Actinoplanes lobatus: one gene and its partner. The main gene of each other region encodes a partner of the protein of the gene in region 2 in a complex. Links are inferred from orthologs where the notes say so. Each region holds a gene or a part of one and is shown on either strand. Other genes may lie near its edges.

Region 1 (10,722 bases), 3.0 Mb from region 2 along the record:
ACGACACCGGGCAGCTCATGGCGACCGTGGCCTACGTGGCCCCGGAGCTGGTGCAGACCGGTCAGGCGGACGCGCGCACCGACGTCTACTCGGCCGGCGTCGTGCTCTTCGAGATGCTCACCGGCCGGGTGCCGTACGACGGCGCCGAACCGATCGAGGTGGCCTGGCAGCACGTGGACAACGACGTGCCGGTCCCGTCCACGATCGCTCCGGGCCTGCCCCCGGTCCTCGACCAGCTCGTCTCCCGGGCCACCCGGCGTGACCCCGGCTCCCGGCCCACCGACGCCGGCGCCATGCTGAGCGAGGTGCAGGCGGCCCGTGACGGCCTCGGCGTCACCCACGCGGAGACGGCGATGCTGCGCCAGATCCCGGGCCGGCCCGGCGCGGGCGACGCCACCACGATCGTGCCCACCGTGTCCGCGCCGGACGCGACGGCCATCGTGCCGCCGGTCCAGGGCGGCAACTACCAGGCGTCGCACCGCCCGTCCTGGGCGCGGCTGCCGGAGCAGGGTGGCCGGAGCAGCGCGCCGCACCGGCGGAGCGCCCCGCCCGCCGCCGGTGCGGCCGGGTTCTTCGAGGACCGCCGCCGGGTCATGCTGACCGCGCTGGTCGCCCTGATGGCGCTGGTCGTGATCGGCAGCACCTGGTGGGTCACCTCGGGGCGGTACACGGAGACACCCCAGCTGCTCACGATGAGCCAGGACCAGGCGGTCGCGTACGCGAAACAGCAGGGTTTCGAGGTCTTCATCGGCGACGGGCAGTACAGCGAGACCGTGCCCGAGGGCTCGGTGGTCAGCCAGGACCCGGGCCCGCTGGCGAAGATCGTCAAGGGCGACACGATCCGGGTGATCCTGTCGCTGGGCCCCGAGGTGCATCCGGTTCCGGAGCTGGAGGGCCAGGAGCTGACCTATGCCAAGGCCGAGCTGGAGGCACTCAGGCTGAAGGTGAAGCAGGGCAAGGCGGTCTACAGCGACACCGCGCCGGAGGGTGTGGTGATCTCCACCGACCCGAAGGCGGGCACCGAGCTCAAGCCCGGTTCGACGGTGACGCTGGTGCTGAGCAAGGGCAAGGCGCCGATCACGGTGCCCAACCTGGTCGGCGAGAACATCAACAACGCTCGTACGATCCTGGCGCAGCGGGGCCTGCAGGCCGCCGAGGAGACGGTGGAGAGCGACAAGCCCGCCGACACGGTGATCGGGCAGAGCCCCAAGGCGGGCACCGGCGCGGAGAAGAACACCAAGGTCACCCTCCAGGTGAGCAAGGGTCCCGCGCAGCTCACCCTGCCCGACCTGACGAACCAGCCGTGCCAGCAGGCGCAGGCCACGCTCCAGGGCATGGGCTTCCAGGTGCAGATCAACATCGACCCGAACGCCACGGTCCGGCAGCAGAACCCGCCGGGTGGCACTCCGGTCCCGCCGAACAGTGTGGTGCAGCTGACTTGCTTCCTGTGAGCCATCGGATCGGTTCGCACACGAAGACGTCGGGAGGGCTGGCCAAGGCCGCCCTCCCCTACGTCGACGCGGCGGGCTCGGAAACCCTTCAGGTGTACGTCTCCAACTCCCGTGGCTGGGCGCTGCCGGCCGGCGACCCGAAGCAGGACACCCTGTTCCGGGACGGGATCGGAGAGCGGGACCTGCCCGCGTACATTCACGCGTCGCTGCTGGTGAACCTGGGTTCGCCGACCGAGCTGACGGTGGAGCGGTCGGTCGCCACGCTGGAGCACGCCCTGCTGCGCGGTAGGGCGATCGGCGCGACCGCGGTCGTCTACCACGCGGGCAGCTCGGTCGACGAGTCGCACGCCGGCAAGGCGCTGCACCAACTGCGCGAGGCGCTGCTGCCACTGCTCGACCGGGCGTCCGCCGAGGGCCTGCCCCGGCTGCTGGTGGAGCCGAGCGCGGGCGGCGGCCGCAGCCTGGCGTCGAAGGTGCAGGACCTGGAGCCCTACCTCGCGGCGGTGGAGAACCACCCGTGGATGGGCGTCTGCTTCGACACCTGCCACGCCTGGGCGGCCGGGCACGACCTGGCCACCCCGGGCGGCATGACGGCGACGCTGGACGCGCTGCTCGCCGCGGTGGGGCCGGGCCGGTTGCAGCTCGTCCACGCGAACGACTCGAAGGACGAGTGCGGTTCGACCCGGGACCGGCACGAGACGATCGGCAAGGGCCGGATCGGGTCGGCGCCGTTCGCGGAGCTGTTCGCGCATCCGGCCACCGCCGGGGTGCCGATCATCGTGGAGACGCCGACCGTGGAGCACGAGGGGCACGCGGCGGACATCGCCCTGCTCAAGGGGCTGCGAGAAGCTCGCTGAGGACCTCGATGGTCTGATCCATCGACTCGTCGTCCAGATCCAGGTGGGTGACGAGGCGGGCGACCCGCGGCAGCATGGCCGAGATCAGGACGCCACGCTCGGCGGCCTGTGCGGTCAGCGAGGGCGCGTCCAGGTCGTGCTTCGACAGGTCCAGGGGGACCAGGTTCGTACGCACCTGTTCCGGATCGACCACGCCGAAGGGGGCGAGGGCCTCGGCGATGATCCGGGCGCGCTCGTGGTCCTCGGTGAGCCGCTGGATGTGGTGGTCGAGGGCGTACCGGCCGGCGGCCGCCAGGATGCCGACCTGCCGCATGCCGCCGCCCATCCGCTTGCGGATCAGCCGGGCCCGGGTGATCCGCTCCCGGCTGCCGATCACCAGCGACCCGACCGGCGCGCCCAGACCCTTGGAGAGGCACACCGACAGGGTGTCGAAGAGGGCGCCGTACTCGGCGAGGGTCACCCCGTCGGCGACATGGGCGTGCCAGATCCGGGCGCCGTCGCAGTGCAGCGCCACCCCTTGGGCGTCGGCCACCGCGCGCAGGTGCTGCAACGTGGCGAGCGGAACGACGCCCCCACCGCCGAGGTTGTGGGTCTGCTCGACGGCGATCGCGGCGGTCGGCACCGAGGGGTAGCCGGCCGGGCGGATCATCGCGGCGATCCGCTCGACGTCCAGGGCGGCGCCCTCCGAGCCCCAGGTGCGCGTGGAGATGCCGCCGTAGAGCGCGGCGGAGCCCAGCTCGTAGGTGACCACGTGCGCATCCGCGCCGGCCAGCAGCTCGCCGCCGGCCGGGACGACGAGTTGCAGCGCGATCTGGTTGGCCATCGTGCCGGACGGGGTGAACAGCGCCGCCTCGTGCCCGAACAGCTCGGCCACGTACGCCTCGAACGCGTTGACCGTGGGGTCGTCGCCGAACACGTCGTCGCCGACCGCTGCCTTCGCCATCGCCTCCCGCATGCCCTTGGTGGGGCGGGTGACGGTGTCCGACCGCAGGTCAGCCACGGAGCATCTCGGCGACGAGGAACGCCAGCTCCAGGCTCTGCTGCGTGTTGAGGCGCGGGTCGCAAGCCGTCTCGTAACGGTCCGGCAGGTCGAGGTCCTCGATGCCCTGGGCGCCGCCGAGGCACTCGGTGACGTCCTCGCCGGTCAGTTCGATGTGGATGCCGCCCGGGTGGGTGCCGAGGCCGCGGTGCACCTCGAAGTAGCCGAGCACCTCGTCGACGACCCGGTCGAAGTGGCGGGTCTTGTAGCCGTTCGACGACTCGTGGGTGTTGCCGTGCATCGGGTCGCACTGCCAGACGACCTTGGCGCCGGAGGCGTGCACCTTCTCCACGATGGGCGGCAGCACGTCGCGGACCTTGCCGTTGCCCATCCGGCTGATCAGCGTCAGGCGGCCGGGCACATTGGACGGGTTCAGCTTCTCGCACAGCTCGATGGCGGTGTCCGGCGACGTGCCGGGGCCGATCTTGACGCCGATCGGGTTGGCGATGCGGCTGATGAAGTCGATGTGCGCGTGGTCGAGCTGGCGGGTGCGCTCGCCGATCCACAGGAAGTGGCCGGACAGCCCGTAGGCCTTGCCGTCGGAGACCCGGGTGAGCGCCCGGTCGTACTCCAGGGCGAGGGCCTCGTGCGAGCAGTAGAGGCTGACCGTGCGCAGCGCCTCGTTGTCGGTCATGCCGCAGGCGCGGATGAAGTCGAGGGCGCGGTCGATCTCCCGGGCGATCGCCTCGTAGCGCTCGCCGGCCGGGGAGGCGCGGACGAAGTCCTTGTTCCAGTCGTGCAGCCCGTGCAGGTCGGCAAGACCACCCGAAAGGTACGCCCGGAGCATGTTCATGGCGGCGGCGGAGTTCGCGTACGCCCGGATCATGCGCTGCGGATCGGCGACGCGGGCCGCCTCGTCCGCGTCCAGCGAGTTGATCAGGTCACCCCGGTAGGCCGGGAGGCCCAGCGAGTCGGTCAGCGACGAGCGGGGCTTGGTGTACTGCCCGGCGACCCGGGCCACCTTCACCACCGGCATCGAGGCGCCGTAGGTCAGCACCACCGCCATCTGGAGCAGGGTGCGCGCGTTGGCGAGCAGGTGGCTCTCGGTGTTGTCGGCGAACGTCTCGGCGCAGTCGCCGCCCTGGAGCAGGAACGCCCGTCCCTCGCAGACCTCGGCGAGCCGGTGCCGGAGCTGGTCGACCTCGTACGGCGCGACGATCGACGGCACGTTGTCGAGGACCTTGCAGACCTCGGCGACCTCGCCCATGTCCGGCCAGGGCGGCATCTGCACCCGCGGCAGGGATCGCCAGTGGTCGAGGCCGAGAGCCTCGTCCTCGGCCGAGTCGGTGGACGGGCGGGACGTCTGGAAGGCCGGGTTGCCCACCCCGGGATGACTGAGCTGATGCCACTCACGGCGCATGCCGAAAGCGTACGGAAGGGGGGCACCGGGCCTGCGCCCGGTGCCCCCCTCGCGAGACGGATTACAGGTTCTACACGTTGTTCTTGATGGCGGTGATCAGCTCGCCGTTGGTGGTGTCACCGGACAGCTCCCAGAAGAACGCGCCGCCGAGACCCTGGTTCTTCCCGTAGGTCATCTTGCCGGCGATGGTCGACGGGGTGTCGTAGCCCCACCAGTTGTTGCCGCAGAACGCGTACGCCGTACCGCCGACCGTGCCGGTGGCCGGGCACTTGGTCTTGAGGACCTTGTAGTCCTCGATGCCGGCCTCGTAGGTGCCGGCCGCCGCGCCGGTCGCCGTACCGCCCGGGGCGGCCTGGGTGACGCCGGTCCAGCCGCGGCCGTAGAAGCCGATGCCCAGCAGGATCTTGCTGGCCGGGACGCCCTTGCTCTTCAGCTTCTGGATCGCGGCGTCGGAGTTGAAGCCGGCCGTCGGGATCCCGGTGTACGAGGTCAGCGGCGAGTGCGGGGCGGTCGGGCCCTGCGCGGCGAAGGCGCCGAAGTAGTCGTACGTCATCGGGAAGACCTTGTCGAGCTTCGCGATGCCGGACGCGTAGTCGGCCACGTCGAGCTTGCCGCCGTTGCTGCCGTCGGCGGAGATCGCCGAGGTGATCAGGTTGTTGGCGCCGAACTTGTTGCGCAGCGCGGTGATGACGTTGGCGTACGCCGCCGGGCCGCTGGAGTCGCAGGAGAGACCACAGGCGTTCGGGTACTCCCAGTCGATGTCGATGCCGTCGAAGACGTCCGCCCAGCGCGGGTCCTCGACCAGGCTGTAGCAGCTGTCGGCGAAGGCGGTCGGGTTGGCGGCCGCCTGGGTGAAGCCGCCGGACCAGGTCCAGCCGCCGACCGAGTAGATCACCTTGAGGTTCGGGTACTTCGCCTTGAGCTTGCGGAGCTGGTTGAACGAGCCACGCAGCGGCTGGTCCCAGGTGTCCGCGACGCCGTCGACGCTCTCCGCCGCGGTGTACGCCTTCTCGTAGTCGGCGTAGGAGTCACCGATCGTGCACCGGCCGCCGGTGGTGTTGGCGAACGCGTACAGGATGTGGGTCAGCTTGGACGCCGAGCCGGAGGTGTCGATGTTCTTGACGTGGTAGCCACGGCCGTAGACGCCCCACTCGGCGAAGTAGCCGACGAGCCACTTGGAGCCGGGGTTCACCGTCGGGCTGGTGGTGGGCGGCGTCGTGGGCGCCGTCGTGGGCGCCGTCGTCGGGGCGGTGGTGGGCGCGGTCGTCGGGGACGTGGTCGGCGGGGTGGTGCCGCCGTCACAGATGCCGCTGTCGGTCCAGACCGCCCACTCGGTGCTGTTGGTGGCCGGGGACTCGTTCTGGGTCCACCACTTGGCGGTCCAGTTGTGGCCGTTCTGCGAGGCGACGTTGCCCTTGACGTAGACGGCGGTAGAGGTCCATGCGGGGGCACATGCGGTGGCCGCTGACGCCGACACGACCGGAACCGCGACGCTGGCCGCGGTCACGACCGCGCCGGCGAACAGTGCCCGGCGGGTGGTTTTGTGCACGGGGATGTCTCCTCGACAGTTAGGAAACTTTCCAAAGAATTGGATGAAGAGACCGTAGTCACATCGATTAACACCAGTCAAGCCAGGTGAACACCTTTAAGGTCTCTTTAACAAAAGCCCGGCGGGCACGACGGGGTGCAATCGAGCAGACACACCCAGTAGTCTTCGCTCATGACCATCTTCGACGTCAGCATTGGCGCCCTCACCGGTGGCGCGACCGAATTGGACCGTTACCGCGGATCGGTCGTGCTGGTGGTCAATGTGGCCTCTCGCTGCGGCCTGACCCCGCAGTACAGCGCATTGCAGAAACTCTACGAAAACTACCGCGACCGTGGCCTGGTGCTGGTCGGCGTTCCCTGCAACCAGTTCGGCGGCCAGGAACCCGGCACCGCGACCGAGATCGAGCAGTTCTGCCGGGTCGACTACGGCGTCACCTTCCCGGTGACCGAGAAGGTCGAGGTCAACGGACCCGGCCGGCACCCGCTCTACCGGGAGCTGATCGGTGACGGCGGCGACATCGAGTGGAACTTCGAGAAGTTCGTGGTCGCCCCGGACGGGACGGTCGCCGCCCGCTTCTCCCCCGGCACCACGCCGGACGACGGCGAGCTGATCGCGACGATCGAGAAGCTGCTGCCGCATCGATGAGCATTCACGTCATCGGGGTCGACGCGTACGCGCTCGGCTGGGTCGGCGTCGAATTGCGCGACGGCGCCTTCGGGCGCGCGGTGCTGGCCGCCACCCTCTACGAGATCGTGGCCGGCAGCTCCGGCGCCGCCGTCATCGGCGTGGACATCCCCCTCGGCATGCTCCCGGACCGCTGGCGCGCCGCCGACACCCTGGCCGCCGACCAGCTCGGGCCACGCCGCGGCAGCGTCTTCCGGGTGCCGCCCCGCGCCGTCTGGCAGGAGGGCGACTTCACCTCGGCGAACCGCCTCTGCCGCGAGCTGACCGGGGCCGGCCTGAGCCGGCAGTCCTGGGCCCTGCGCCCCAAACTGCTCGAGGCGAACGCCATCTGGGAACGCCACCCCGGCCTGCTCTTCGAGGCCCACCCGGAGCTGTCCTTCCGGACCATGGCCGGCGAGCCGCTCGCCCACGCAAAAAAGACATGGAGCGGCCAGGCGCGCCGCCGTGAACTCCTGGCCCGCAACGGCATCGTCCTGCCGGAACGCCTCGGCCCGGCCGGTCAGGCGCCACCCGACGACGTCCTGGACGCGGCCGCCGTCGCGTGGACCGCGCATCGCGTCGCCACCGGCACGGCCCTCAGCCACCCCAGCCCCCCGGAAGAGGAGAACGGCAGCCGCATCGCCATCTGGTATTGAAAACCCGTTTCCGGTACGGGACCGGCCGTCCCCGACCGCAATCGACGCCGTCCCGTGGCGCACCGCGATCTCACTGCCCGGTCCCGCCCGCGAGGCACTTCCGGGCGGAGATCGCACCCTCACGCGCGCCTTCGCGCGCCTTCGCGATCTTGGACGTTTGGCCACCAAATCCGGTGGGATAACGTCCAAGATCACGCGTGGTTACCTTCACCCGCGCTTGCCCGCCCGCGAGGCGCTTCCGGGCGGAGATCGCCGGTCCACCTCATCACAGAACAGCCACTCTCACCCCTACGGCGGTGCACTCAGCATTCCCGCAAAACGCCGCCGGTGACGAGGCAAGTGATTTGCCGACGCCAGCGGGGTTTCTGGCGGCGGGAAATCACCTGCCTCGTCACCGGTTATCAGGCGTTTTGCCGCGGAGCGAAGCGGAGCCAGCTGACTCAGCGATCTCGCGGGCTCTGTTGCGGGCGGCCTCCAAGGCGCCCAGGATGGCTGCCCGGACGCCGTGCTTCTCCAGCTCGTGGATGGCGGCGATGGTGGTGCCGGCCGGGGAGGTGACCGCCTCGCGGAGCTTGACCGGGTGCTCGCCCGAGTCGCGCAGCATCACGGACGAGCCGATCGCGGTCTGCACGATCAGCTCGTGCGCCACCTGGCGGGGCAGGCCGAGCAGGACGCCGGCGTCGATCATCGCCTCGACCAGCAGGTAGAAGTAGGCCGGGCCGGAACCGGAGAGCGCGGTGACCGCGTCCTGCTGCGACTCGGGCACCCGGATGGTCACGCCGAGCGGCTTGAACATCTCCTCGGCGATGGCCAGGTGCTCGCCGTCGGCGTGCGGGCCCGCCGAGATCGCGGTCATCGCCTGGTCGACCAGCGCCGGGGTGTTCGTCATGACCCGGACGACCGGGGTGCCCTCCGGCAGCCGGGCGGCGAAGAAGCTGGTGGGCAGGCCGGCGCAGAGCGACACGACCAGCTTGTCGGCCGAGATCTTCCCGCCGATCTCGTCGAGGAGCACGCCCGCGTCCTGTGGCTTCACCCCGATGGCCAGGATGTCGGCCCGGCTGACGGCGTCCGCGTTGTCGACGATCGTCACGCCGTACCGTTCGGCCAGCTCGGTGCCGCGGGCCGCCCGGCGGACGGTGACCAGCAGCCGCTCGGCGGGCCAGCCGGAGCGGAGCAGGCCGGAGAGGACGAGTTCACCCATCTTGCCGGCCCCGAGGACCGCGACGGTTTGCTTGGGCAACGCAGACTCCTCGATCTTGGTTCCGGGCCGGCTGCCAGTGCCGGCAGCCGGCCCGGTAGAACGCGGAATGCCGGGGACCGGACGGCCCCCGGCATTCACCGATGGATCAGCTGCCGAAGAAGACCTCGGCCTCTTCGTACCGCTCGAGCGGAACGGTCTTCAGCTCGCCGGTGCCCTCGATCAGCGGGATCCGGACGACGTCGGTGCCCTTCAGCGCGACCATCTTGCCGAAGTCGCCCTCGTGCACGGCGTCGATCGCCTGGAGGCCGAAGCGGGTGGAGAGCACCCGGTCGAACGCGGTCGGGGTGCCACCGCGCTGGATGTGACCGAGGACGACCGTACGGGCCTCCTTGCCGGTCTTCTCCTCCAGCTGCTCGGCCAGCCACTGGCCGATGCCGCCGAGGCGGACGTGGCCGAAGTTGTCCAGCTCCTGGTTGTGCAGCACCATCTGGCCGTCGAGCGGCTGGGCGCCCTCGGCGACGACGACGATCGGCGCGTACTCCACCTGGAAGCGCTTGGTCACGTAGGTGGCGACCTGCTCGACGTCGAACTGGCGCTCCGGCAGCAGGATCACGTTGGCGCCACCGGCGAGGCCGGCGTGCAGCGCGATCCAGCCGGCGTGGCGGCCCATGACCTCGACGACCAGGGTGCGGTGGTGCGACTCGGCGGTGGTGTGCAGCCGGTCGATGGCCTCCATCGCGATGTTGACCGCGGTGTCGAAGCCGAAGGTGTAGTCGGTGCCGCTCAGGTCGTTGTCGATCGTCTTCGGCACGCCGACGACCTTGACGCCCAGGTCGTGCAGCTTGGTCGCGACGCCGAGGGTGTCCTCGCCGCCGATCGCGACCAGCGCGTCCACGCCCTGCTCGGCCAGGTTGGCCTTGATCTTCTCGACGCCACCCTCGATCTTGAACGGGTTGGTGCGCGAGGAGCCCAGGATGGTGCCGCCGCGGGGCAGGATGCCACGGACCTCAGCGATACCGAGCGGCTTGGTGAGACCCTCCAGCGGGCCCTTCCAGCCGTCGCGGAAGCCGACGAACTCGTGACCGTAAGCGGTCACGCCCTTACGGACCACGGCGCGGATGACCGCGTTGAGACCGGGGCAGTCGCCGCCACCGGTGAGCACGCCGATACGCATTATTCTTCCCCCTGGATCGGGTAGCGAAGTGCGGATAGCCCGTCGAGGCCCCAGGGACGATTTCGTCGGCAGCGTTGCCGGCCCGGGGCGGGCCCGCAATCGCACTCTAGTCGCCGTACCTGACGGGGGTGAACGCGCCCCACAGAAACCGGACTGTTTTCGCGCGGACCGCCCCGATCCCGCCCAGCGCCGCAGCGTCCCGCCCGAGAGCTGCGGGAACGACGGTGGGCGCCGCGGCCGCGGTGCCCGTTCCCCACAGTTCCGGCCGCCCCGCGCGGGCCCGCCCCGTCGTGCGCCCCCACCCCGCAACCGGCGGCCGGCGCACACACGGCCCCGGTCGTGGACGCCCACCCGCGCCGTCCGGCCGGACCGGGCACACGAACGGGGCCGCGTGTGCGCCGGCATCGGGTTGCGTGCACGTAGGACGGCGATGAGGTCACACGATCAGTGATCGTGTGACCTCATCGTTTGTCACGGCCCGGACATGGACCCGCGCATCAGCCCGGCGGCCGCGCCGCGGCCCGGTGTCCCGCCCGGCTCGCGTGGTGCTCCGCGAGCGGCCGCTGTGCTTTTGCGGGCTTCGCCGCTCGTACCGGAAAGGGTGGAACGCGGGACCGGAAACCGAGGGCGACCGGCCCCGGAGAGCGTGGCCGGGCCGTCAGTGGGCCATGGCCGGCGGAGCGTCCGGGTCGACGTCGAGCGGGCCGGTGCGGAAGAGCACCGCGGCGACGACGGCGGCCAGGACGAAGAAGCCGGCCGACCACCAGAACAC
Region 2 (10,899 bases):
GATCTCGACCTGCGCCTCCTCGTTGTGCCGGGCGCGCTCCAGCAGGGCCGGCAGCGACCCGATGTTGTGGGTGCCGAAGACCACGTCGACCCAGGGCGCCTTCTTGACGATGTCGCCCTGATCCTTCTGCGCCAGACAGCCGCCGACCGCGATCTGCATGCCCGGGTTCTTGAGCTTGGTGGGGCGCAGGTGGCCGAGGTTGCCGTAGAGGCGGTTGTCGGCGTTCTCCCGGACCGCGCAGGTGTTGAAGACCACGACGTCCGCCGCGTCCGCGTCCGCGGCGCGCACATAACCCGCGTCCTCCATCAGGCCGGAGATCCGCTCGCTGTCGTGCACGTTCATCTGGCAGCCGTAGGTGCGCACATCATAGGTGCGCGCGCTGCCGGTCATCTCGGTAGTCATGGCAATTGACCAGGCTACCCGTTACGCCGCGGCGGGCCGCTCCGGCGTCGGGCCGGGTTTCCACCGCGATCGGTCACAACCGGCCGTGGCGGCGCACGCCGGGTCGGCGCCGGTACAGGGCCGGACGTTGCGGCGCTCCGCCCCGTCGTCGGTCTCCACCTCGTCGACGTGCACCGCCCGTAACGATCCGTCCGGCTCCGCCAGCACGTACCGGGACGGGTTGAGGGTGTCGTCGGGAAGCAGGACCGCGGCACCCAGCCGGACCGCGACGGCGCTCGCGATGGTCTCCTCGGCGACGCCGGCGGGCGTCACGTAGACGTCGACCAGGGTCGGGAAGTCGCCTCCGACGTGGTAGACGTCGCAGAGCAGGTCAGCGCCGGGCACCATGCCGTGGACCGGGCGCTCGAGCGCACCGGCGAGCGCGCCCATCACCCGGTCGGGCTCCCATCGACCGGCGACACACCAGTTCCACGGGCCGTCCGCCATGTACTCCATGCTCTCGGCCCCTCTCTCAGCGCAATGGCTGTGTTACCGCTCCGTGACCATTCTCGACACAATCCGATACGAGCGGCCCCATAGGGTGTGTCCATTCGAGTGAACCGAGAACGAGTGGATGGACCAGGGGTGACAGACGAGGCTCTCATCGTCCTTGAGAACGTCAACAAGTGGTTCGGCCCCTTGCACGTGCTGCAGGACGTGGACCTGTCCGTCGCACGCGGCGAGGTCGTGGTCGTGATCGGACCCTCCGGGTCCGGCAAGTCCACGCTGTGCCGCGCCATCAACCGGCTGGAGCCGATCGACTCCGGCCGAATCATCTTCGACGGGCGCCCCCTCCCCGCGGAGGGCCGGGCACTGGCCCGGCTGCGCAGCGAGGTCGGCATGGTGTTCCAGTCGTTCAACCTCTTCGCGCACAAGACGATCCTGCAGAACGTGATGCTGGGGCCGGTCAAGGTGCGCCGGGAGCAACCCGCGGTCGTCCGCGACCGGGCCATGGCGCTGCTGGAGCGTGTGGGCATCGCCAACCAGGCGGAGAAGTACCCGGCTCAGCTCTCCGGCGGCCAGCAGCAGCGCGTCGCGATCGCACGGGCGCTCGCCATGCAGCCGAAGGCGCTGCTCTTCGACGAGCCCACCAGCGCGCTCGACCCGGAGATGGTCGGCGAGGTGCTGGACGTGATGACATCGCTGGCACGCGAGGGCATGACCATGGTGGTCGTCACCCATGAGATGGGCTTCGCCCGCCACGCGGCCGACCGCGTCGTGTTCATGGCCGACGGTCAGCTCGTCGAGCAGGCTGCGCCGGAGGAGTTCTTCGCGAACCCGCGCAGTGACCGCGCCAAGGACTTCCTTTCCAAGATCCTCACGCACTGATGTGCCCCTCAGGGTCGCCACACGACGGCGGTCCTGATCGAAAAGGAGATGAAGTATGCGTTTCACTCGCGTAGCCGTTGCGGCCACCGCCGCGGCTCTCACCTTCACCCTGACCGCATGCGCCGGCGAGGACGCCGGATCGGGCGGTGACACCGGCGGCGCTGCCAAGTCCTTCGCCGCCGGCAGCACGATGGAGCGGCTCAACAAGGCCCAGTCGGTCAAGGTCGGCACGAAGTTCGACCAGCCGGGCTTCGGTCTCAAGGGCCTGTCCGGCAAGCCCGAGGGCTTCGACGTCGAGGTCGCGAAGATCATCACCAAGGAACTCGGAATCCCCACGGACAAGATCGAGTTCGTCGAGACGACCTCGAAGGTCCGCGAGGACGCCATCGTGAACAACAACGTCGACTTCATCGTGGCGACGTACACGATCAACGACAAGCGTAAGGAGCGCGTCGCGTTCGCCGGGCCCTACTACGAGGCCGGCCAGAACATCCTGGTCAAGGCGGACGACGCGACCATCACCGGCCCGGACGCCTTCAAGGCCGGCGACAAGAAGGTCTGCTCGGTCACCGGCTCCACCCCCGCCGAGAACATCAAGACCTATGTCAAGGACGTCGCCGCCCAGGTGGTGCTCTTCGACACCTACGACAAGTGCATCAGCGCTCTCGACGGCGGCCAGGTCAACGCCGTGACCACCGACAACGTCATCCTGCTCGGCTACATCGCCAAGAACGAGGGCAAGTACAAGCTGGCCGGCGACAACTTCACGAAGGAGCCGTACGGCATCGGCGTGAAGATCGACGACAAGGACTTCCGGACCTTCATCAACGACACCCTCGAGAAGGCCTACGCCGACGGCAGCTGGAAGAAGGCGTGGGACGACACCGCCGGCAAGTTCGGCGCCGAACTGGGCACCGCGCCGGCCGTCAACCGTTACTGATCTCATCAGCTGATCCGGGAGTCTCCGTCCGTGAATGTGCTCATAGACAAGTTCGACGTCTTCGCGGGCGGGTTCTGGTTGACTCTCCAGATCTGCGTGCTCGCCGCGATCGGCGCCCTCATTCTGGGCGCCGTCGTGGCGGTGCTCCGCATCTCGCCGGTGCCGCCGCTGCGGGCGGTCGGCACCGCGTACGTCACGGTCTTTCGCAACATGCCCCTGACCGTAGTCATGTTCTTCGCCGCGTTCGCGCTGCCTGCCCTCGGCTCCAATGCGGATTTCCTGCGGCTCCCGGGCCTCGATGTGGTCTTCACCCGGCTCGACACCGACCTGCCGTACTTCCGATTCGCCTTGATCGCGCTGACCCTCTACACCGCCGCGTTCGTCTGCGAGGCGCTGCGGTCCGGGATCAACGCGGTGCCGCCCGGCCAGGCCGAGGCCGCCCGCTCGCTCGGGCTGACCTTCGGGCAGAACCTGCGGTACGTGGTGCTGCCGCAGTCATGGAAGGCCTCGATCGTCCCGCTCGGGTCGGTGATCATCGCGATGATCAAGAACTCGGCGCTGATCGGCTTCTTCGGCGTCGTCGGGGACCTCTCTCAGAGTGCCGACCAGCTCACCTCGGCTGAGGGCTACGCCTTCATCCCCGTCGCCATCGGCATCTCGATCGGATACCTGATCATGACCGTTCCCCTCGGGGCCCTCCTGGACCGGATCGAGCGCCGGCAGGCGGTGGCGGCCCGATGAGCAGTGTCCTCTACGACGTCCCCGGCCCGCGCCAGCGGCGCCTCACCCTGATTCTCAGTGTCGCGGCCACCATCCTGGTGCTGACCGGCGCGTACTACCTGATCTATCTGCCCCTGGACGAGAAGGGGCAGTTCTCGATGGAGCTCTGGGGGCCGCTGGTCGACCCCTCGAACGAGAACTTCGTCCTGGTCTGGGAACGGATCTGGGTCGGCATCAAGAACACGCTGGCCGCGGCCGCTCTGGCCATCGTCGCATCACTGATCATCGGCACCCTGCTGGCCGTGCTTCGCCTGCAGCTCAAGAGCCTCGCCGGGAACCGGTACGCCGGGCTGTCCGCCCCGGTCGCCTATCTGCTGCGTGGGCTCGGCAGCGGCCTGGCCGTGCTCACCCGGGTCTGTGTCGAGGTGTTCCGGGGCCTGCCCGTGGTCATCACCATCTTCTTCGTGGCGCGGGGGCTGCCTGAATTCGGCATCACCCTCGAAACGCTGTGGTACCTGGTGATCGGCCTCACCATTTACAACGGTGTGGTCATCGCCGAGATCCTGCGCTCCGGCATGGAGGGCCTGCCGTTCGGCCAGCGGGAGGCGGCGCTCGCGATCGGTCTCTCCCCGTTCCAGACCACCACGCTGATCCTGCTGCCGCAGTCCTTCCGGATCATGCTGCCGGCACTGATCAGCCAGCTCGTCGTGGTACTCAAGGACACCTCGCTCGGCTTCATCATCAGCTACGAGGAGACCCTGAACATCGGCAAGCAGATCATCGGTGTGCTGAGCAACCCGATCCAGGTCTACTTCGTGATCGCGGTGCTCTTCATCCTGGTCAACTACTCGCTGTCCAAGCTCGCCCAGTACGTCGAGCGCCGGCTCTCACGGGGCCGCAAGACCGCCGGCCTGGCAGCCCCGACGCCGCCGCCTGCGGCCCTCACCGCCCAGGCCGAAGGCGGCGCCGCGGCCACGTGACCACGATGCGACTCGGCCGGCCGGACATGGCCGGCCGAACCGCACCGGTCACTCTGAAGACCGGCTCACATCACGCGACATTGCAATAGACGTCGTACCGTTCCTCACCCGACTGCCACGAGCAATTGGCATACTTTCCGCCAGGGATCTTGGTCCACTTGTTGTTGGCTACCCAGCGCCAGGGCGACGAAGAGCTGACGTTGAATCGCACATAGTATCCGCCGGTGGACACGTTGGTGAACGTAAATCCATCGGTGTCGTACCAGTAGCTCCCGGACTCAACCCTCGCGGGAAGCCCTCGCGTGGTGCAGCGCCAGGTCACGGGGTCTATCGTCGCATTCCCCTGCTCATTCCAGACGTTACAGCTAGACGCCGCCCCGCTCTCGAACTTAGCAATCTTTGCGGTGAAGGAAGTGTTCTGATACACCTTCCCACCCACCGGATCCGCGCTAGCCGGACTCGCACCCAAAGTGAGGCCCAGGGCAATTGCCGAGCTAGTCGCCAGAATTCGGAATAGCGTCCTCATATAGGTAGAAACTAATGCACTTATGCTCTTTATTCAAGAGCATAAGTGCCTACCGGGCCAGTTCGGTCACCCGGGACTCACGGACCACGGTGACCCGGATCTGGCCCGGGTAGGTCAGCTCCTCCTCGATCTGCTTCGCCACGTCACGGGCCAGCACGGCGGCGCCGATGTCGTCGATGTCGTCCGGCCGGACCATCACCCGGATCTCGCGGCCGGCCTGCATCGCGAAGACCTTCTCCACCCCGAGCTTGCCGCCGGCGATCTCCTCGATCCGCTCCAGGCGCTTGACGTACGCCTCCAGACTCTCCCGCCGGGCCCCCGGCCGGCCGCCCGAGCAGGCGTCCGCGGCCTGCGTCAGCACCGCCTCGATGGTCTGCGGCGGCACCTCGTTGTGGTGCGCCTCGATCGCGTGGACGATGTCCTCGTGCTCGCCGTACTTGCGGGCCAGGTCGGCGCCGATCAGGGCGTGGCTGCCCTCCACCTCGTGGGTCAGCGCCTTGCCGATGTCGTGCAGGAAGGCGGCCCGCTTCATGGTCGGCACGTCCAGGCCCATCTCGGCGGCCATGATCCCGGCGATGTGCGCCGTCTCCACCAGGTGCTTCAGCACGTTCTGGCCGTAGCTCGTCCGGTACCGCAGCCGGCCCAGCAGCTTCGCCAGCTCCGGGTGGATGTTCGTGATCCCGACATCGACCAGGGCCTCCTCGGCCGCCCGGTCACAGAGCCGCTCCACCTCGTTCTTCGCGCTGTCGAAGACCTCCTCGATCCGGTGCGGATGGATCCGGCCGTCCAGGACCAGCTTCTCCAGCGTGAGGCGGCCCACCTCACGGCGTACCGGATCGAAACAGGAGAGAAGGACCGCCTCCGGGGTGTCATCGATGATCAGGTTGACGCCGGTGGTCGACTCGAACGCCCGGATGTTGCGGCCCTCACGGCCGATGATCCGGCCCTTCATCTCGTCGCTCGGCAGATGCAGCACGCTGACCACGCTCTCCGCGGTCTGCTCGCTGGCGATCCGCTGGATCGCGTCCACCACGATGTGCCGGGCCCGGGTGTCCGCGGTGTTCTTCGCCTCGGTCTCGATGTCCCGGACCAGAATCGCCGCCTCGCGCTTCGCCTGCCCCTCGATCGCCTCGATCAGCTCGGTCCGGGCCGACTCGGCGGTCAGCCCGGCGATCCGCTCCAGCTCCCGGCGCCTGACCTCCTCGGCCTTCGTCAGGTCGGCCTCCCGCGTGGTCAGGGCCACCTCCCGCGCCGACAGATCCGTCTCCAGCGTGGCCAGGCGGCGCTCCCGCTCCACGAGGCGCTCCACCTCCTCGCCGTGCAGCCGCTCCCGCTCGTCGATCCGCGCGGCCCGGCGCTCCACCTCGGCCGCCTGCTCCTTCACCGTGGCGTTGAGCAGCGCGATCTCCCGCTCACCGGACCGGCGGGCGGCGGCGCGCAGCTGCTCCGCGTCGGACTCGGCCTGACGGTGGGCGTGTTCCAGGATGGTGTCGGCCTCGCTGTGCGCGGTCTCCAGAACCCGGCGGGCCTCGGCCCGGGCGGCACTCGCCTCGGCCTTCGCGGCGGCGGCCTCGGCGCGAACCGACGCGGCCTTGGCGTTGGCGTCCTCCACCTTCGCCCGGGCGTCACCGACCGCCTGCTCCTGTCGCTCCTGGGCGTCCTGCCGGTCGGCGCGCAGCTGGCGCAGCGCCCGTGTCCCGAGGACCAGTCCCGCTATCACCGCTACGGCGATCACGATGATGGCAACCACCAGCACCCAGTCCAGCGGGGTCATCATCTCGCCGCGTCTCCCTTCGCCGCCGGCGCGGTGCACACGCGCGGGCCTCTCTGCGGGATGCCCGACCAAGGCAGCAGATCGCGGGCGGCACCGGCCCCCGGGTACACGCGCTCCGCCGTTCGGCCACCCCGGCTTCCAGTCTCCGTCCGGCGCCGGCATTCCGCCGGGCACCGGGTGCGGCTCACTGCGCCGGGGCCGGGCCGCCCTCGCCGGATCACCGGGTCGGGTGGCTCTGCTCCGGGCCTCGGTCGCGGGCTTCCGGACGGCCTTGGCTGCGGTCGGGGTTCCGGTCGCCTCTCCGGTTACCCCGGAGCCGCCCGGGTTACCCAGAGCCTTACCACCCGGTGCCTTCCGGTTGGCCCGATGCGCCCGGCGGCCCTCCGGGTCACCGGAGCCCTGGGTCACCCGGAACCTCGGCTGCCCGAAGCCCTCCGGCCCTTGGCCACTTCGGCTCGCCTGCCGCCGAGGTGCCGGACACCGAAGTCCTTCGGTTGCCCGAGAGCTCCAGCCCGGTTGAGCCTTCGCCCGCCGCCGGCCTGTCAGTGAGCCGAATCGCCGGAATCCCTCGGTTGCCCGTGGTTCTCCCGGAGCCTTCGGTCGCCTGAGCCTTCGGTCACCCGAAGCCCGCTGGTGTCCGTGGCCCTTCCGGTCGCGAACGCGGATCGCCTCGGGAGCCGCGGCATCGTGGTCGCCGCGGAAGCGATCCGGCCGCTGCCCCGGCCGGCCGGGTCTCGAACGTCTCGGCGACCTGGGAATCCGTGGCGACCCGGTCCTCAACCCGGTCGCGCCGAAATCCGCAACCGCCTGCTCGGCCAGCCCGGCCGCCGTGGGTTCCAAAGCCTCCTGAATCGCTTCAACCTGGCGGCTGCCGCCGCCCGATCGCCTCGATTCCGTCGCTTCGCCTACCCGAGCGGCCCGGTCGCTGTGGAGAGCCGGTCGAGACGGCTGTATCAGCCGAACCGTCCGGATCTCGGTCAGCGACCGGTCTTCGGACCAGTCGCTCCGCTCCGGCAGGACGACCGGTTCAGAATCGGAACATCCGCCGGCCTGAGCCGGAGACGATGTGCCGAAATCCGTCCCTGCCGCCCACCGTCACGGAGGGCGCTCGAGCTCCTCGGCCGGGGAACCGCTGCCCGATGATGACCATGTGGACATCCGGCCAGCGTTTCCCTGCGTAGCCTCGCCACCGCGGTCGCCCCGCCAACCGGGAACATCGTTACCGTCCGTGGGATACGACAATGTCTCGAGCGATCTTCCTCGCCCGAGACGCCATCTGATGATCCTCCGGCCGGCTCAGGTGCCCCCTGTCGGCGAGCCGCCCGTCAGCCGCTCGAATCAGAGTGTGTGGAGTTGTGGGGTTGACCGCCGGTATGTCGCGCCATCAGCCGCGCGGTCAGCGGCCGACGGCGGCATCTCACGGACGTCGGACCGTCCAAGTGATGCCGTAATGTAATGCGATCTATGTTGTGCCTGTTGCATGAGATGGTCGAACAAACCTTGTGTAACGCGAGGCTAGGTCGCGAGCACCGCTTCGGTCAAGGACTCATGATTCGGCAGCGGATGGGACGTACGGCACAGACCCGCTTACGCCCAGCTCACGAACCCACAGGACATTCCCGGCGTACCGTGCGATCACGCCACAGTGACAATGAGCCACTCCAGACTTCAACCATTATCACCACCGCCGCCAGCGCTCTCACTGTGCGACACGGAGCGTGACAGTAACGCGCGGTAACGGAGCGTATCAGCCGCCCCGGCCTCGAGGCCGTTGCGTGATATCGCACCGAATGGACACCAGCGGAGCAATCCTCACATCAGGACTATATCGGCGAAATCCCTGGTCCCGGCGCCAACACCCGGTCTCGGGGCCCGACTCGATCCGCGAAAGTTTCGGCCGCTGCCGCAGCGGTTGACGGAAATCCGCCACCGGCCGTTCGAGGCGGGTGACGCTACCCACGGGTCTGCCCGAACCCCTCACAACGAAGAGCCCTCACCGAACTGGTCCCGCTTCACGGCCGCGACGCGCCTCGGGCGCCGTCGTCATCCACGCGGCGGCTGGGCGCGTGGCAGCCCGTCGTCAGAGGCCGGTGGCCCCGTCCTCGAGCGCATCCGCGTCGATCGCGTCGGCGAATTCGGCGGCCTCCGCGTCACGGGCGGCCAGCGCGTCCTTGACGGCGCGGATGGCGATACCGGCCGGATATCCCTTGCGGGCGAGCATCGCGACCAGCCGCCGGAAGACCGCCTCCGGGGCACCCGTCGCCGACCGAAGCTTGCGATCGACCAGCGCCCGGGCGGCGGCCGCCTCCGCCTCGTCGTCGACCGCCTCCAGCGCTTCGGAGGCCACCTCGTCGTCGACCCCACGCTGGCGCAGCTCATTGGCCAGCGCCCGTCGCGCCAGCCCTCTGCCGTGATGACGACTGGAAACCCACGCCCGGGCGAAGGCCGCGTCGTCGATGATGCCGACCTCGTCGTACCGGTCGAGGACCTCGGCGATCACCTCTTCCGAGATCTCCTTGCGGACCAGCGCCTTCGCCAGCTCTGCCCGGGTTCGTGGTCGAACCGCGAGCTGGCGAAGACAGATCTCCCGGGCGATCTCGGACTCGCTGCGCGGCGGCTCCGCCCGCTCCCGCCCGTCTCCACCCACGCGGTCGTCCGGCATGTCGGATCCGGCCGGCCGCCGGCGGGCGCCACGGCCACCGGCACGGCGGGGCGCACCCGCCTCTCCGTCCTCCGGCATGCCGGAGGCGGCCCGGGGCGGGATGGCATCCCACCCTCGCCCGGACCGTGCACCGCGCCGTCCAGCCATCGCCGGTTACCGGATCAGAAGTCGACCGGCGGCAGCTCGGGGCCACCGGCGGCATCGGCACCGGCCTGCCCGACGCCGAGCTTCTCCAGGATCTTCTTCTCGATCTCGGCGGCGACGTCGGGGTTCTCCCGCAGGAACTCCCGCGCCTTCTCCTTGCCCTGACCGAGTTGGTCGCCGTCATACGTGTACCAGGCGCCCGACTTCCGGATGATGCTCTGCTCGACACCGACGTCGATGAGCGAGCCCTCCCGGGAGATGCCCTTGCCATACATGATGTCGAACTCGGCCTGCTTGAACGGCGCGGCCACCTTGTTCTTGACGACCTTGACCCGGGTGCGGTTACCGACGACGTCGGTGCCGTCCTTCAGGCTCTCGATGCGCCGGACGTCGAGCCGGACCGAGGCGTAGAACTTGAGGGCCCGGCCACCGGTCGTCGTCTCGGGCGAACCGAACATGACGCCGATCTTCTCGCGCAGCTGGTTGATGAAGATCGCGGTGGTGCCCGAGTTGCTGAGAATGCCGGTGATCTTCCGAAGGGCCTGGCTCATGAGACGGGCCTGCAGGCCGACGTGGCTGTCACCCATCTCACCCTCGATCTCGGCACGCGGCACGAGGGCGGCCACCGAGTCGATGACGATGATGTCGAGAGCACCCGAACGGATCAGCATGTCCGCGATCTCGAGGGCCTGCTCACCGGTGTCCGGCTGGGAGATGAGAAGGGCGTCGGTGTCGACACCGAGGGCCTTTGCGTACTCCGGGTCGAGAGCGTGCTCGGCGTCGATGAACGCCGCGATACCGCCGGCCTTCTGCGCATTCGCCACGGCGTGCAGGGCGACCGTGGTCTTACCGCTCGACTCCGGCCCGTAGATCTCGATGACCCGGCCACGCGGCAGGCCACCGACACCCAGCGCCACATCCAGCGCGATGGAGCTGGTCGGGATGACGGCGGTCTGCACGACCGGCCGCTCCCCGAGCCGCATCACCGAGCCCTTGCCGAACTGCTTGTCAATCTGCGCCAGCGCCAGTTCGAGCGCTTTCTCACGATCAGGTGTTCCTGCCGCCATTCCCGCCACCCCTGTATTCGATTTCGCGTTCTTCGCCGACGAGCTCTTGTTCACCACGGTCGACACGGTAGGCGGTGGGTATGACAAAAGTCCTCCGCCCTGTCGTGTGCTGTGGATGACCGAGCCGCTGTGGACAATAGCCGAACACCTGTACGAGGATCGAGAGACGCGCCCGAACAGACGTGCTAATGCAGCTCAGCGTAGCCGCACAGGCACCCGATCGGGGTATGCGGCGACCACCGCGCGCCAGATGGTAGCCGTTTCGACACCCTGAGCGATGGCCGCGTCGATGGTCCGGCCGCCCAGCTCCGTGAAG

The links.
Region 1: rny (region 2) and BJ964_RS17940 share a complex: the UniProt entries of both Bacillus subtilis proteins name them as parts of the possible RNA degradosome complex. The link is inferred for Actinoplanes lobatus from one-to-one orthologs.

The regions. Positions count from the first base shown.
Region 1 is NZ_JACHNC010000001.1:3,815,504-3,826,225, reverse strand. What follows is about bases 7,937-10,722. They hold BJ964_RS17940 (6-phosphofructokinase), read right to left. Parts: upstream 9,951-10,722; coding sequence 8,922-9,950; downstream 7,937-8,921. Other genes in these bases: BJ964_RS17935 (DHA2 family efflux MFS transporter permease subunit), read right to left, coding at 10,609-10,722; proC (pyrroline-5-carboxylate reductase), read right to left, coding at 7,967-8,815. In the rest of the region: pknB (Stk1 family PASTA domain-containing Ser/Thr kinase), read left to right, coding at 1-1,451; BJ964_RS17975 (deoxyribonuclease IV), read left to right, coding at 1,448-2,308; BJ964_RS17970 (threonine aldolase family protein), read right to left, coding at 2,283-3,308; BJ964_RS17965 (class II 3-deoxy-7-phosphoheptulonate synthase), read right to left, coding at 3,301-4,707; BJ964_RS17960 (glycosyl hydrolase family 18 protein), read right to left, coding at 4,778-6,256; BJ964_RS17955 (glutathione peroxidase), read left to right, coding at 6,428-6,901; BJ964_RS17950 (DUF429 domain-containing protein), read left to right, coding at 6,898-7,575. UniProt on the Bacillus subtilis protein: Catalyzes the phosphorylation of D-fructose 6-phosphate to fructose 1,6-bisphosphate by ATP, the first committing step of glycolysis.
Region 2 is NZ_JACHNC010000001.1:856,442-867,340, forward strand. The notes cover bases 4,349-7,311. They hold rny (ribonuclease Y), read right to left. Parts: upstream 6,711-7,311; coding sequence 4,986-6,710; downstream 4,349-4,985. Other genes in these bases: BJ964_RS03785 (amino acid ABC transporter permease), read left to right, coding at 4,349-4,410. Outside these bases: tRNA (N6-isopentenyl adenosine(37)-C2)-methylthiotransferase MiaB, read right to left, coding at 1-408; BJ964_RS03765 (hypothetical protein), read right to left, coding at 424-897; BJ964_RS03770 (amino acid ABC transporter ATP-binding protein), read left to right, coding at 1,027-1,770; BJ964_RS03775 (glutamate ABC transporter substrate-binding protein), read left to right, coding at 1,826-2,710; BJ964_RS03780 (amino acid ABC transporter permease), read left to right, coding at 2,741-3,451; more of BJ964_RS03785, read left to right, coding at 3,448-4,348; BJ964_RS03795 (regulatory protein RecX), read right to left, coding at 8,791-9,519; recombinase RecA, read right to left, coding at 9,534-10,583; BJ964_RS03805 (DUF3046 domain-containing protein), read right to left, coding at 10,779-10,899. UniProt on the Bacillus subtilis protein: Endoribonuclease that initiates mRNA decay. Initiates the decay of all SAM-dependent riboswitches, such as yitJ riboswitch. Involved in processing of the gapA operon mRNA, it cleaves between cggR and gapA.